Regions from separate parts of the Pseudoalteromonas sp. SiA1 genome, predicted to be linked through region 1. Evidence: predicted binding sites of a transcription regulator. Region 1 holds the regulator's gene; the other holds the start of a gene.

Region 1 (8,330 bases):
ACATCGCGACGAGTGATACCGCGACCTTTAAAGTAGTGATTAATTAATTCAAATTCCTTCATACACAAAAAAGCCGACCTATGCCGGCTCTCCTTTTTAACGGTTATTTATAACAACTCACTGAAATTAATATGCAGCTTAAGTTGTTATGACTTGCGTAACTGTTTTACAGCTTTATCAAGTACACCGTTTACAAATTTATGGCTATCTTCAGCGCCAAACATTTTCGCTAATTCAATGCTTTCATTGATAGCCACTTTGTAAGGAACATCTTCACGAAATTTAAGCTCGTAGCTGCTTAAACGTAAGATTGCACGTTCAACTTCGTCTAATTCATCAAATGGACGAGTTAAATGAGGCGATACAGCTTCGTCTAGTTGCTTATGATTTACGGCAACTCCACGCGCTAAATCTTTAAAATATTCAACATCAATTTTAGTCACATCGTTTTCGATCAACATTTGTTGTTCGATATCGGCAATTGCATTGCCGCTTAATTGCCATGAATACACGGCTTGAAGTGCTAAGATACGTGCTTTACGTCTTGCTGCTGGTTTCACAAAAATTCCTTAAACTTAAATTTTATCTAACACATTAACCATTTCAAGCGCACCTAAAGCAGCTTCGCCGCCTTTGTTACCCATTTTGGTACCTGCGCGCTCAATTGCTTGCTCAATGCTTTCAGTGGTTAATACGCCAAATGCAACCGGGATATCATACTCAAGCGATACTTGTGCAAGCCCTTTATTTGACTCGCCAGCGACGAGATCAAAGTGAGGCGTGCCCCCTCTGATCACTACACCTAAGGCGATAATTGCATCATATTCTTTTTTTGCTGCAACGCGTTTCGCTGCTAAAGGTAATTCAACCGCACCGGGTACGTAAATCACGGTAATATCGTCTTCTGATACTCCACCAGTACGTTTTAGCTCATCAACAGCACCTGCAAGCAAGCTACTACCAATAAAGTCATTAAAACGAGAAATGACAATGGCAAACTTTTTGCCTGGAGCGTATTTATTACCTTCAATAATTTTCATTTGATAACCCTAAAAATAAGTTTAAGCGATTTCGGTTGCGCAAAAAAAATTGATGCGCATTATACCACATAAATAAAATAATAACCTAGCGCGTAATTATTGTGGCTCTACGTAGTCAACCACTTCTAAATGGAACCCTGATAATGCATGGTATTTTTTAGGTAAACTCATCAAACGCATTTTTTGAATACCTAAATCAGCCAGAATTTGCGAACCCACACCGACGGTGCGCGAAGTACCTTGAAATTTACGTGGCGTCACATTTTCACCCGCATCAGCTGCGGCAAACGCTTTTACTGTGGCTTCTAACTCTTCAGTGCTTTCTTGCTTACCTAAAATAACTAAGGCGCCATTATGCTCAGCAATATAAGCCATTGCTTGCGATAAACCCCAACTACGGTCAGCATTGCGATCAGAGAGTAAAATATCGTTAAAGGTACTTTGTAAATGCACACGTACTAAGGTCGGTTCTTGTTGTTTTATTTCACCTTTAAGCAATGCATAGTGTAACTGCCCATCAATGGTGTCTTTGTATGTCACTAAGTCAAACTCACCATGTTCAGTTGGCAATTTACATTTTGCAACTTGCTCAATTGTGGTTTCGTTTAGGTTGCGGTACTCGATTAAATCAGCAATGGTGCCAATTTTAATATCATGTTGCTTAGCAAATACTTCTAAATCAGGACGACGCGCCATGGTGCCATCTTCATTTAGGATTTCTACAATCACTGATGATGGCTCAAGCCCTGCTAAACGCGCTAAGTCACACCCTGCTTCTGTATGCCCTGCACGTGTTAACACGCCGCCTGGTTGCGCCATAATAGGAAAAATATGACCTGGTTGTACAATATCGCTTGGCACAGCGCCTTTCGCGATGGCAGCTTGAACAGTGCGGGCACGATCCGCTGCAGAAATACCTGTGGTAACCCCTTTTGATGCTTCAATCGACATAGTGAAATTAGTTGAGAATGCGGCACCATTATTTTTTACCATTAATGGTAAATCAAGCTGCGAGCAACGCTCTTGAGTCATCGTTAAACAAATTAGTCCACGGCCATGAGTCGCCATAAAGTTAATCGCTTCTGCACTAATGTGTTCAGCAGCAATAATTAAATCGCCTTCATTTTCTCTGTCTTCATCATCCATTAAAATAACCATTTTACCGGCTTTAATGTCATCAATTATTTCTTGTGCGCTGTTTAAATTCATAAGTTGCTCGTATAAGTTGTCAATGTCGTTATTTTATAAAGCCCGCTTTAGCGAGTAAGCTCATCGAAATATCTGAACCCGTAGGCTGCTCAGCCCCTCTAACTAGGCGCTCTAAATAACGTGCTATTTGGTCGACCTCTAAATTAACTTGGGTGCCAACTTTAAAGTCAGCTATGGTCGTTTGCCCGCTGGTATGCGGCACAATAGTCAGTTTAAATTTATTACCTTCAACCGCATTAACCGTCAGGCTAATACCATCAATACAAACCGACCCTTTGTAAGGAATGTATTTCATTAAATTTTCATCGGTGGCTAACCAATATTCTGTTGCTCGCGCATTGGCATTAATCGCTGTGATAGTGGCAATACCATCTACATGGCCAGACACTAAATGACCACCGAGGCGCGAGACAGGTTGCATCGCCTTTTCTAGATTAACGGTTTGCCCTAATGCGTAATGTGCAAATCCCGTTAAGCTAATCGTTTCATTTGATAAGTCAGCACTAAAGCCATCAATATGCTTATCAACAACCGTCAGGCAGACACCATTAGTTGCAATACTGTCACCTAACTTAACATCACTCATATCAAGGTTTTTACTTTGGATACGAATAGCTAAATCACCTTGTTTTTTTTGTAATAACGCAATTTTACCTGTCGCTTCAACTATTCCAGTAAACATAGTGCTACTCTTTATATAAAATGATTAATGAGCTTTTTTTAGTGCTGTGATACGTAAATCATCACCAATTGGCACACACTCATTAAAAGTTAAATTAATGGTATTTTGCATACTCATTAACTCTGGGAAATTCAGTAAACTTTTAGCATCGCAGCCCATTAATTTAGGGGCAATGTAAAAAACAAACTCATCAATTAAATCAAGTTCTGTCATTTTGCCAGCCAGTGTTGCTCCGGCCTCTAGCCACACATTATTAAACTGCAATTGGGCTAGCGTGTTTAACACGGCCAGTAAATCTACTTTATTATTATTTTCAGGTACTTCAATCTGTTTAACAAAATGAGGCCACTGATGCGATTTATCAACCTTGGTGGTAAATATTATCACCTCACTTTGAATTGAAAATAAGGCAAGATCAGGGGTAAGTCTATTTTGTGAGTCAATAACAACGCGAACCGGTTGGCGCAGTGGTAAATCAGTTGGTAAAGAATACGGTAACTCTTCTGGGCGCACATTTAATTTTGCATCATCCATTAATACCGTATCGGCACCGGTTAAAATTGCACAGTTTTGTGCTCGGTATAGTTGCACATCTTGGCGCGCAGCGGGGCCTGTTATCCATTTACTTTGGCCGTTTTTAAGCGCCGTTTTACCATCAATACTGGCGGCCATTTTGCAAGTCACAAAGGGTAACCCCTGCTCCATGCGCTTAAAAAACCCAAGGTTTAATGCGCGAGCTTGCGCTTCAAGTAATCCGTGAGCAACTTCTATACCAGCATCCGCTAAAATTTTCAGACCTTTGCCTGCAACTTGCGGGTTGCTGTCAACCATTGCGGCAATCACTTTTTTAACACCGGCTACTTTTAGCCCTTCAGCACATGGCGGTGTTCGACCATAATGACTGCAAGGCTCAAGTGTTACATAAGCGGTTGCGCCTTTTGCATTTTCGCCAGCCATAGCCAGTGCGTTTACCTCTGCATGACCTTGGCCCGCTAACCGATGAAATCCTTCACCTATTACTTTATTATTCTTTACGAGTACGCAGCCAACATTAGGATTAGGAGTGGTGGTAAAGCGCCCTTTTTTTGCCAGTTCAATAGCGCGGGCCATGTAGCGTTTATCATCCTCTGAAAACGAACTTTGCTTGGTCATTACTATTCCCCTAAGCGGGCTATTTCTTCACCAAATTCGCGTATATCTTCAAACGAGCGATACACAGAGGCAAATCTTACATAAGCCACTTTATCTAACTTTTTAAGCGCTTCCATAATGCACTCACCCACCAAATGGCTAGACACCTCGCGTTCGCCAGTGGCACGTAACTGCGACTTAATAATATTAACCACTTCATCAACTTGCTCAGTGCTTACGGGGCGTTTTTCGAGGGCGCGAGTTAAGCCATTTAGTAACTTATCTTCATTAAACGGTTCGCGGCTGCCATCTTGCTTGATGACCCGTGGCATCACTAATTCAGCCCCTTCAAAGGTGGTAAATCGTTCGTGGCATTCATTACATTCACGACGTCTACGTACTTGGTGTCCCCCACCTACAAGGCGAGAATCAATAACTTTAGTATCTTTGGCGGTGCAAAAAGGGCAATGCATAACTGTGTGTTTCCGTTTTAAAAACAAAAAATGGCCGCTATCATAGCGGCCATTATCATAACAAAAATGTGTGCAGTTGTGATCTAAATTACTATTTTACTCTTGGATTAAGCGTAAACAGGTAATTTTGCACAAATTGCTTTCACTTTTTCTTTTACTTGCGCTTGTACTGACTCATCTTCGATGTTGTCTAGTACATCACAGATCCAGCCCGCTAACTCTTTTGATTCAGCTTCTTTAAAGCCACGACGAGTGATTGCTGGTGAACCAATACGCAGACCAGAGGTAACAAATGGTGAACGTGGATCGTTCGGTACTGAGTTTTTGTTAACCGTGATATTCGCATTACCTAGGGCAGCATCTGCATCTTTACCTGTGATATCTTTGTCGATTAAATCAAGTAAGAATAAGTGGTTGTCAGTTTTACCCGATACTACTTTGTAGCCGCGCTCTTGTAATACCGCAACCATTGCTTGTGCATTTTTAACAACTTGTGCTTGGTATGTTTTAAACTCAGGTTGAAGTGCTTCTTTAAATGCAACCGCTTTAGCAGCAATAACATGACATAAAGGACCACCTTGGCCACCTGGGAAAACAGCGCTGTTTAGCTTTTTGTAAATTTCTTCATCGCCACACGCAGAGATGATTAAACCACCGCGAGGACCCGCTAATGTTTTGTGTGTTGTGGTTGTTACAACGTGAGCAAATGGCACTGGGCTTGGGTAAACACCCGCAGCAATTAAACCTGCAACGTGCGCCATATCAACAAATAAGTAAGCACCTACTTTGTCTGCAATTTCACGGAACTTAGCCCAATCAACAATACCTGAGTATGCAGAAAAACCAGCAATGATCATTTTTGGTTTGTGCTCAAGTGCTAACGCTTCAACTTGTGCGTAATCAATTTCGCCAGTTTCTTCGTTAAGGCCATACTGAATTGCGTTGTATGTTTTACCAGAGAAGTTAACGTGTGAGCCGTGCGTTAAATGACCACCGTGCGCTAGGCTCATGCCTAATACAGTATCAAGTGGGCTTAAAAGAGCTTGGAAAACAGCAGCATTCGCTTGTGAACCGGCATGAGGCTGTACGTTTGCGTAATCTGTACCAAATAATTCATTTGCGCGGTCAATAGCAAGTTGCTCAACCACGTCTACGTGCTCACAGCCACCGTAGTAACGTTTGCCCGGGTAACCTTCAGCGTATTTGTTAGTCAGCTGAGAACCCTGCGCTTCAAGTACGCGTGGGCTACAGTAGTTTTCAGATGCAATTAACTCAATATGCTCTTCCTGACGTGATGTTTCTTTGCTCATCGCGTCAAATAACTCTGGATCAAAGTCCGAAATATTCATGCTACGTTCTAACATTGGGGTCTCCTGGGCAACGTGTATGGGTATTTTTTAGAGGCTTTATTGTACGCTTAAAACGACGTTTTGCCTACGCTCTTAAGTTGAGGATATTTAAACAGGGATTGAAACTATTTCACAGCATTTTGATGATGATATTTTTTTATAAACTAATAACAATTTTAAATGAATTTTATTTACTACATTTATATAGCTTATGCGTTATGTCTAAAGCGATGCATAAACAAACAAAAAAAGCGGCCTAAGCCGCTTTTATTATCTGCCTTTTTTAGGCAAGCTTTTTAAACAACTCTGTACGCAAAATATCATAATCGTTGTGCATATCAGTGGCTAAACACGGTTTTGCTAATGCATCAGCTAACGGCTTTGGCATATCTAATTCAACATTAAGGATATCCTCAACGCTGTCTTTAAATTTGGCCGGATGCGCAGTCGCTAAAAAAATCCCCACAGCATCTGCCGCCTTATTTTCTACAAGACCTTGGTAAGCAATTGCGGTGTGAGGCTCTGCAATATAGCCAAGCTGTTGAATTTTTTTCATCACTGTTTGTGTTTGCTGTTCATCAACACTCACCGAATAAAAGTTATCATAACTAAACCAGTTATTATCTAACATTGATTGCACACGTGGCCAGTTATTAGGTTTACTCACATCCATTGCATTTGAAAGCGATTCAATTGTCGCATTAGGCGTCCAATTTTTATCAAGCATAAAGCGCGGTACTGTGTCGTTTTGGTTTGTAGTCGCGCTTAGTTTACCTACAGGCATACCAATAACCGCGCCAATCATAGCCGCACACACATTACCAAAGTTACCACTCGGTACTGAAATATGCGCTGTAGCACGCTTTTCTTTTGGCAGCTGTGCAATGGCTTCAAAGTAATAACATACCTGCGCGACTAAACGGCTAATGTTAATTGAATTTGCTGAGTTTAAACCTAACTTCGATTTTAGCTCTTCATCTAAAAATGATTTTTTAACCAACTCTTGGCAATCATCAAAACTACCCTCAATCGCATAACAGTGAATGTTGTCACCAAGCGTTGTAAATAACTTTTGCTGCGCTAATGAAATTTTACCTTTAGGGTATAAAATAACGACATCAATATTTGGTTTGTTATAAAAAGCATGCGCTACGGCAGCCCCGGTATCACCCGATGTTGCAGTTAAAATAGTGACTTTTTCACCTTGATTAAATTGCGCCAAGCACTCGGCCATAAAACGGCCACCAAAATCTTTAAATGCCAGTGTTGGGCCGTGAAATAACTCTAAGCAATAGGTATTATCTTCAACTTCCACCAGCTTAACCGGAAAGTTAAACGCATTCTTAACCATCTGGGCAACAGTATCACTTGGCAGCTCGTCACCAATAAGGTGCGATAAAATTTTGCCGCTGCGAGTAACAAAGTCCATATCTAGTAATGCATCAACATCACTTAATGGCGCTAACGACTCTGGAAAAAACACACCTTGATTACGCCCTAGTCCTGTTTTTACAGCTTCAACAAACGACACTTTTTGTGAATATTCTTTTAAATTATGTAATTGCATGACTCTTTATCCTATAAAACATTTAATTGACGCGTGCCGTCGTTATCTAATTTACAAATATGGCAAAAGCCTTGTTCGTTGATGTAATTTTCCTCTAGCCACTGCGCGCATTGCTCTGCCGCTTCAAGCGTTTTACATACACTAAACAAGGTCGGCCCTGCGCCTGAAATACTCACAACTTCAGCACCCAGTGCTGGTAAGCTTGCTTTGGCATCACTAAAGCCGCTTATAAGTGGCGCACGGTATGGCTCTGCTATTTCGTCTTTCATAATGCTTAATGCATCATCAAAACGCCCTGTTAACAGTAAGCTACTAAACGCCGATAAACGCTGAGCAAACTCAACCCCGGCATGCATACTTAGCTCTTTTGGTAAAACAGAGCGCGCTTTTGCGGTATTGAGCGAAAAGCCCGGAAATGCGGCGACGTAATACCAGTTTTCATCAACAGGTAAAGCAATAGATTTATCAGGAATTAAATCACCGGTTAGCTGTAAGCCGCCTAAATAACACGGTGTGATGTTATCGTAATGGCGCCCCCCACTTACAACGGCTTCAAAATCTGCCATAAGCTCAATGAGCTCTACTTGGCTTAAATTAGTTTTGGCAAATTTATCCAGTGCTGCAAATGTCGCCACCACAGAGCAGGCACTTGAGCCTAATCCCGAACCAATCGGCAAATTTTTCCTAAGTTCGAGCTTTACCGCAGGCATATCAGGCGCAACATGCGCTCTAAAGTGCACTAAACACTGATATGCTAAATTTTCTTGCGCATCACTAGGTAACTTATGTGCGTAGTCGCCAGTACAAATAAATTCATCACTCGATGCGGCACTAACAACCGCCACATCACCTAATAAACCGCCATCAATGGGCGCAAGT
Region 2 (8,330 bases), 850 kb from region 1:
TGCTTCGCTACTTTATTGGTATAAAAATCTGAACCATCAATAAAATCATAAAGCAGCTGCGCTTTGGCAATATTATGAGCTTCCATGGCTTTTACACCCCCGGTTTGCTCAAGCCATGCAAATACTTCTGCCGCTAAATACCAAGCAAAAGTCGGTGGGGTGTTAAACATGCTGCCTTGTTTTGCCTCAAGGGCGTAATCTAAAATACCCGGCTTGGCGAGCCCTTCACGCTCAAGTAGCGTTTTGCGAACAATCACAATAGCAATGCCCGATGGACCGATATTTTTTTGTGCACCCGCGTAGATTAAATCAAATTTATTAACGTCAATTTCGCGCGATAAAATAGTCGATGACATATCGGCCACAATCGGCGCCGTTGGATGACTGGGTACGTCAAATATTTCAAGGCCGTCTACGGTTTCATTCGGGCAATAGTGAATGTAAGACGCATCAGCAGGTAAAACCCAATCGGCTACCTGCTTAATAGAAAACAGGCCGTTATCATCATTGCGCACATCAACAGCGTGTGTATTTGTAAACTTATCTGCTTCGCTGGTTGCACTTTTTGACCAAACGCCATTTTCACAATAAACTGCTTTTTTACCGTTAACATGAAGGTTTAAAGGTACGGCACTGAATTGACCTCGACCACCACCGTGCATAAATAGCACTTCAAACTCGTCACTTATATTCATTAAACGACGCAGGCTGGCTTCACATTTAGCGGTTAATGCTAAAAATTCATGACTACGATGACTTATTTCCATCACCGATACACCAAGACCTTGCCAGTTTAAAAACTCTTTTTGTGCCTTTTGCATGACTGCCGGTGGTAACATTGCAGGGCCTGCACAAAAATTATATATACTCATTACCTTTTCCTCATTCCAGTAATTTAACTTGAATTAAACTAATTTAATTTTTTTCAACTACATAAAAAAAGCGGCCAAGGCCGCTTTTTTCAATCTAATTATTCTGAAGGAGGATTGTCATCCGCCACTTCATCAATAACTGTATCTACTGTTTCAACGTCTTCGATATCAACCAAGTCACTTTCAGTCACTTCAATTTCTTCTATACGTTGTAAACCAACTACTTGCTCTTCGTCAATAGTTCTGATCAAAATAACACCTTGGGTGTTACGTCCAACCGTAGAAACTTCATTAACACGAGTACGTACTAAGGTACCACGATTCGAAATAATCATTATTTCGTCGTTGTCATCAACCTGTACAGCACCAACAACAGCACCGTTACGCTCACTCACTTTGATTGATACAACACCTTGAGTTGCACGACTCTTAGATGGGTAATCTTCAAGTTGGGTACGCTTGCCGTAGCCATTTTCTGTCACTGTTAATATTGCACCATCATTCTTTGGTACAATAAGTGATACAACACGCTGATCGTCTGGCATCTTAATACCACGAACACCCGTTGCAGTACGGCCCATAGGACGTACACCTTTGAAACGGATTTCAGGCTTACCTTCTTCATCAAGAACAGGGTTACCATTTTCATCAACAACAGCCGTTTCTTCAGCCTCTTTAAAGCGAACAACTTTACCCGCATCAGTGAACAACATAATTTCGTTGCTGCCATCGGTAATATCAACACCGATTAAGCTATCACCTTCGTTTAAGTTAACCGCAATGATTCCGCTTGCACGTTGACGACTGTATGCCGTTAATGGCGTCTTCTTAACCGTACCGAACGCCGTCGCCATAAAGATGTATTTATCATCTTCATAATCGCGTACTGGCAGGATTGCAGTAATACGTTCATCTGCTTCAAGTGGTAATAAGTTAACAATTGGCTTACCGCGCGCTGCACGACTGGCAAGTGGCAACTGGTATACTTTAAGCCAATATAAACGACCCGCTGTAGAGAAACAAAGAATAGTATCGTGCGTATTGGCAACCAATAAACGTTCAATGAAATCTTCATCTTTCATCTTAGTTGCTGATTTACCTTTACCACCACGACGCTGCGCTTCGTAATCAGTTAATGCTTGATACTTAACGTACCCTTCATGTGAAAGCGTAACAACTACGTTTTCTTCGTTGATTAAATCTTCAAGGCTTATATCGTGTGCTGCAGCATTTATTTCAGTGCGGCGCTCATCACCATATTGCTCTTTAATTTCAACGAGCTCATCACGAATAACTTCCATTAAACGCTCTGGATTTGCCAAAATGAATAATAACTCGGCAATCAACTCAAGTAATGATTGATATTCGGTAAGAATTTTTTCGTGTTCAAGACCAGTAAGTTTGTGTAAACGTAAGTCTAATATTGCTTGAGCTTGTTGCTCAGAAATATAGTACTGACCATCACGAATACCAAGCTCGCTTGCTAACCAATCTGGGCGTGCCACGTTGTCTTCGCCTGCTTTATCAAGCATGGCTTTAACATTACCTAATTCCCATGGACGCGCTGTTAATGCAACTTTTGCTTCAGCAGGTGTTGGCGACTTACGAATAAGTTCGATAATTGGGTCAATGTTAGCCAGTGCAATCGCTAAACCTTCTAGCGTATGCGCACGGTCGCGGGCTTTGCGTAAATCAAATACCGTACGACGGGTAACAACTTCACGACGGTGAATAATAAATTCTTCAAGCATTTCTTTTAAGTTGAAACACTTAGGTTGGTTATTAATTAACGCAACCATATTCATACCAAACACAGTTTGTAACTGAGTTTGTGAATAAAGATTGTTTAGAATAACTTCACCTACGTCACCACGTTTGATCTCGATAACGATACGCATACCGTCTTTATCTGATTCATCACGTAATGCGCTGATCCCTTCAATTTTTTTATCTTTAACTAGCTCGGCGATTTTTTCAATCAAACGTGCTTTGTTAACTTGGTAAGGGATTTCATGAACAATAATGGTTTCGCGACCCGTCTTTTCATCGGTTTCGATGTCAGCACGCGCACGCATGTACACTTTACCACGACCGGTTTGATAAGCTTGTTCAATGCCTTTTTTACCGTTAATAATCGCCGCAGTTGGGAAATCAGGCCCAGGAATGTAATCCATTAACTCAGTAATGGTCAATTCAGGGTTTTGAATAAGCGCTAAACAGCCATTCACGACTTCTGTTAAGTTATGTGGCGGAATATTTGTTGCCATACCAACCGCAATACCTGATGAACCATTAACTAATAGGTTAGGTATTTTAGTGGGTAACACATCAGGAATTTGCTCTGTGCCATCGTAGTTAGGCACAAAATCAACCGTTTCTTTTTCAAGATCGGCTAATAATTCGTGCGACATTTTTGCCATACGTACTTCTGTATAACGCATTGCCGCTGCTGAATCACCATCAACCGAACCAAAGTTACCCTGACCATCTACTAGCATGTAACGCAGTGAGAATGGCTGAGCCATACGTACGATGGTGTCATAAACTGCACTGTCGCCGTGTGGGTGGTATTTACCGATTACGTCACCGACCACACGGGCCGATTTTTTGTAAGGCTTGTTCCAGTCATTACTAAGCTCGTTCATTGCAAACAAAACGCGGCGGTGAACAGGTTTTAAACCGTCACGTACGTCTGGTAATGCACGTCCTACAATTACACTCATGGCGTAATCTAAGTAGGAGTTTTTTAACTCGTCTTCAATATTGACTGGCAGAATTTCATTGGCGAGATCAGTCATTTGATATCACATTCCTTCAGTATCAGCTCTTAACAACCCAGTATTAGGTATTAAGAGTGTTTGTTATTATTTCTAAGTAACCATGCTATCACAATTAATTTTAATTTACAGGCGCAAAACTTTGCGATTTATCAATTTAGGCCTATATAATGGCCTCAGATTGACGAGGAAGTATTTTATGACCGAACATCAAAATGTAGATAACGCAGAAATAGCAAAGTTTGAAGCCATCGCAGAACGTTGGTGGGATTTAGAAGGCGAATTTAAGCCGCTTCACGAAATTAATCCATTACGATTAGATTTCATCGCAGACAAAACCAAAGGATTATTTGATAAAGAAACCCTAGATGTAGGATGTGGTGGTGGCATTTTAAGTCACAGCATGGCGCGAATGGGCGCAAACGTAACAGGTATCGATATGGGGCAAGAGCCTTTAACTGTCGCCAAGTTACACAGCTTAGAAACAAGTGTCCCCGTTGAGTATATAAAAGTACCTGCAGAGCAGTTTGCAGATGAGCACCCTGAGCGCTTTGATGTGATCACTTGTATGGAAATGTTAGAGCACGTCCCCGACCCTGCATCTATTATTCATGCGGTGGCTAAATTGGCAAAACCAGGCGCTGATGTTTTTTTCTCTACTCTTAATAAAACCCCAAAAGCTTATTTATACGCTATTGTCGGGGCAGAAAAACTACTAAAAATGGTCCCAGAGGGTACCCATGACCATAAAAAGTTTATTAAACCTGCACAATTAATTGCATGGGCAGAGCAAGCTGGCTTAAAAGTACGTGCCAGTGCTGGGTTAAGTTACAATCCACTTTCAAAGCAATATACAATTAGTGATGATGTGAGCGTAAATTATATGCTGCATTTTGAGAAGTTAGCGTAATGGCAAGCTCTCAAACCCCCATTGCCCCAATGGAATATCAAGCATTGCTGTTTGACTTAGATGGCACTTTACTCGATACCGCTGATGATTTAGGCGCCGCACTAAACACCGTGCTGCAAAATCATCAACAACCCCAAGTGGGCAGTGATATATATCGCCCCGCGGCTTCAAACGGTGCTGCCGCTTTATTGGCTGCTGGTTTTAAAGAAAGCTGGGCACAACAGCCGCAAGAGCAACTTTTACATGAGCTAGTTACGCAATACGCTGCCAACATTGCCACCCATACCCAATGTTTTGTAGGAATAGAGCAATTACTAATCGCACTTGATAACAAAGCAATCCCTTGGGGAATTATGACCAATAAGCCCGGATTTTTAACTGATCCTTTAGTCAAAGCGATTCCTGCATTAAAAAATGCACGTATTGTGGTTAGCGGTGATACCTTAGCTGAATCTAAGCCCTCACCCCTTCCTTTACTGTATTGCGCTGAGCAAATGAGTGTAGATCCTTCGCGTTGCTTATATATAGGTGATGCGCAGCGTGACATTCAGGCAGGTAAAGCAGCCAATATGCACACCGCAACCGCACTATGGGGATATGTACCGAGTGTTGACGAGGCATTGGCTTGGAATGCGGATTTTAATTGGCACAGTCCTATAGATGCATTTAACCACATATAGTGCCATGTTAATTAATAAACACTACATATTGTGATTGTGTTAGTTTTTACGCAAAGCTTGATGATAAAAAAAGCAGACAAAATTTATTTTAAAAAAGCGTAAATTTAATCTTTCCTTAGTTGATTTTTACAAATTTCAACTTAACCGAATGATCAAAGGTTAATGCCTACTAACACAATTGCGTTATCCCAACGTTATCCACAATGAGAGCGGTTTCTGTCCCTTGCAAAAGATCCCAGACCACACTATCTTGTGATCTCTAATTTGAACAACACCAGATATTGTGGCTAAATGTTATTCAATTAAATTCACCAAACCGGTGAAAATAACAATAAACGAATAGGCACTGCGCTTTTTTAGGTGCACGCATTGGTCAAAAATATTTAATTCCCAAGGAATACAGGCAAAGCTATGAACCAACAGTTATCTGTAAGCAAACGTGACGGTCGTAAAGAGCCACTCGATCTTGATAAGATCCATCGCGTTATTGAATGGGCCGCCGAAGGTTTAAATAACGTTTCGGTTTCACAAGTTGAACTAAAATCGCATATTCAATTTTATGACGGTATTCGTACTAAAGACATCCACGAAACGATTATTAAAGCTGCTGCGGATCAGATCTCAAAAGAATCGCCTGATTATCAGTACCTTGCTGCTCGTTTAGCTGTATTCCATTTACGTAAAAAAGCCTATGGCCAGTTTGAACCACCGCGTCTTTTTGACCATGTTACTAACATGGTTGAACAAAAACGCTACGATGCACATTTACTCGTTGATTACACAGAGCAAGAATTAGATGAGCTAGATGCGTACTTAGACCATTCTCGCGATCTTAACTTTAGCTACGCAGCAGTAAAACAGCTTGAAGGTAAATACCTAGTTCAAAACCGTGTAACGGGTGAAATTTACGAAAGCGCGCAGTTTTTATATATCTTAGTGGCTGCAAGCTTATTCTCTGATTACCCTCGTGATACACGTATTGATTACATCAAACGTTTTTATGATGCGGTTTCATTATTTAAAATTTCTTTACCTACGCCAATTATGTCGGGCGTACGTACACCAACACGCCAGTTTAGCTCATGTGTACTTATTGAGTGTGGCGATAGCCTAGACTCAATTAATGCTACATCATCAGCAATTGTTAAATACGTTTCTCAACGTGCTGGTATTGGTATTAATGCAGGTCGTATTCGTGCACTAGGTAGCCCTATTCGTAACGGTGAAGCGTACCACACAGGTTGTATTCCGTTTTATAAGCACTTTCAAACAGCGGTTAAAAGCTGTTCGCAAGGCGGTGTACGTGGTGGCGCAGCAACCCTTTTCTACCCGCTTTGGCATTTAGAAGTTGAAAACTTATTAGTACTTAAAAACAACCGTGGCGTTGATGATAACCGCGTACGTCACTTAGATTACGGCGTACAGTTTAATAAACTCATGTACTCACGTTTAATTAAAGATGATTACATTACGTTATTCAGCCCCTCTGATGTGCCTGGCCTTTACGATGCATTTTTTGAAGATCAAGACGAGTTTGACGCGCTATATGTAAAATATGAGCAAGACGAGTCAATTCGTAAAAAACGAATTAAAGCAATTGAGCTGTTCTCTATGTTTGCTCAAGAACGTGCTAGCACGGGTCGTATTTACTTACAAAACGTTGACCACTGTAATACACACAGTCCGTTTATCTCAAAAGTGGCGCCTATTCGTCAATCTAACTTATGTTTAGAAATTGCGTTACCAACTAAGCCTCTTAGCAACGTGAATGATGAAGAAGGTGAAATTGCACTTTGTACATTATCTGCGTTTAACTTAGGTGCCATTGAGTCTTTAGATGAACTAGAAGAGTTAGCTGAGCTTGCGGTACGCGCACTTGATAACCTACTTGATTTCCAAGACTACCCAGTACCTGCAGCTAAAAATGCAACTATGGGACGTCGTACGCTAGGCATAGGCGTTATTAACTACGCATACTACCTAGCTAAAAACGGTAAGCGTTATTCAGATGGCAGCGCAAATGCGCTTACGCACAGAACATTTGAAGCGATTCAGTACTACCTAATGAAAGCATCTAATGAGCTGGCAAAAGAGCGTGGTGCCTGTCCTAAATTTAACGAAACAACGTACTCACAAGGTATTATGCCAACGGATACGTACAAACGTGATTTAGATAAAATTTGTGATGAACCACTTCATCTTGATTGGGACGCGTTACGTTCCAGCATTAAAGAGCACGGTATGCGTAACTCAACACTGAGCGCATTAATGCCATCAGAAACATCATCGCAAATATCTAATGCAACCAATGGCATTGAGCCACCGCGTGGCCATATTAGTGTTAAAGCAAGTAAAGACGGTATTTTAAAACAAGTTGTCCCTGAGTACGAACGCCTTAAAGATAGCTATGAGTTACTGTGGGATATCCCATCTAACGATGGTTACTTACAATTAGTAGGCATAATGCAGAAATTTATCGACCAAACGATTTCAGCAAATACTAATTATGATCCAAATAAATACGAAGGCGGTAGAGTACCTATGAAAGTCTTATTAAAAGACTTACTTGGTGCCTACAAGCTAGGTGTTAAAACGCTGTACTACCATAACACCCGTGATGGCGCATCAGACGCACAAGAAGACGCTCCAGAAGTGGAAGATGATGATTGTGCAGGCGGCGCGTGTAAAATTTAATAGTTAAACTTAAAGCGGGCGCCTTGCCCGCTTTGTCCTGATAGTTTTAGTGATAGTTTTTTGAGTGATAAACATGTCTTATACTACTTTTAGCAGAAATCATAATAACCAAATGCAAGAGCCAATGTTTTTTGGTCAAACCGTTAACGTGTCACGTTACGATCAACAAAAATACCCTATTTTTGAAAAGCTGATTGAAAAACAATTGTCTTTCTTTTGGCGTCCTGAAGAAGTTGACGTAAGTAAAGACCGTTTAGACTTTCAAGCGCTTCCTGATCACGAAAAACATATCTTTTTAAGTAACTTAAAATACCAAACTTTACTTGATAGTGTTCAAGGCCGTTCGCCTAACGTTGCACTATTGCCAATTGTGTCAATTCCTGAGCTTGAAACATGG

What was found. The regulator NrdR, encoded in region 1, represses ribonucleotide reductase genes. The targets are predictions, from matches to a motif close to AAACACNANATNTNGTGTTT.
Region 2: the regulator NrdR is predicted to act here: its motif matches at 5,509-5,528, upstream of nrdA (class 1a ribonucleoside-diphosphate reductase subunit alpha).

Annotation. Positions count from the first base shown of each region.
Region 1 covers NZ_CP076084.1:779,322-787,651, reverse strand. Annotated here, with positions in the region: gene thiL (thiamine-phosphate kinase) at 1-62, opposite strand, end outside; gene nusB (transcription antitermination factor NusB) at 147-560, opposite strand; gene ribH (6,7-dimethyl-8-ribityllumazine synthase) at 576-1,040, opposite strand; gene ribBA (bifunctional 3,4-dihydroxy-2-butanone-4-phosphate synthase/GTP cyclohydrolase II) at 1,137-2,249, opposite strand; gene KK487_RS03615 (riboflavin synthase) at 2,278-2,931, opposite strand; gene ribD (bifunctional diaminohydroxyphosphoribosylaminopyrimidine deaminase/5-amino-6-(5-phosphoribosylamino)uracil reductase RibD) at 2,956-4,083, opposite strand; gene nrdR (transcriptional regulator NrdR) at 4,086-4,535, opposite strand; gene glyA (serine hydroxymethyltransferase) at 4,643-5,899, opposite strand; gene thrC (threonine synthase) at 6,168-7,451, opposite strand; gene thrB (homoserine kinase) at 7,463-8,330, opposite strand, start outside.
Region 2 covers NZ_CP076084.1:1,629,713-1,638,042, reverse strand. Annotated here, with positions in the region: gene serC (3-phosphoserine/phosphohydroxythreonine transaminase) at 1-872, opposite strand, end outside; gene gyrA (DNA topoisomerase (ATP-hydrolyzing) subunit A) at 971-3,670, opposite strand; gene ubiG (bifunctional 2-polyprenyl-6-hydroxyphenol methylase/3-demethylubiquinol 3-O-methyltransferase UbiG) at 3,849-4,559, shown strand; gene KK487_RS07505 (HAD family hydrolase) at 4,559-5,239, shown strand; gene nrdA (class 1a ribonucleoside-diphosphate reductase subunit alpha) at 5,651-7,933, shown strand; gene nrdB (class Ia ribonucleoside-diphosphate reductase subunit beta) at 8,007-8,330, shown strand, end outside.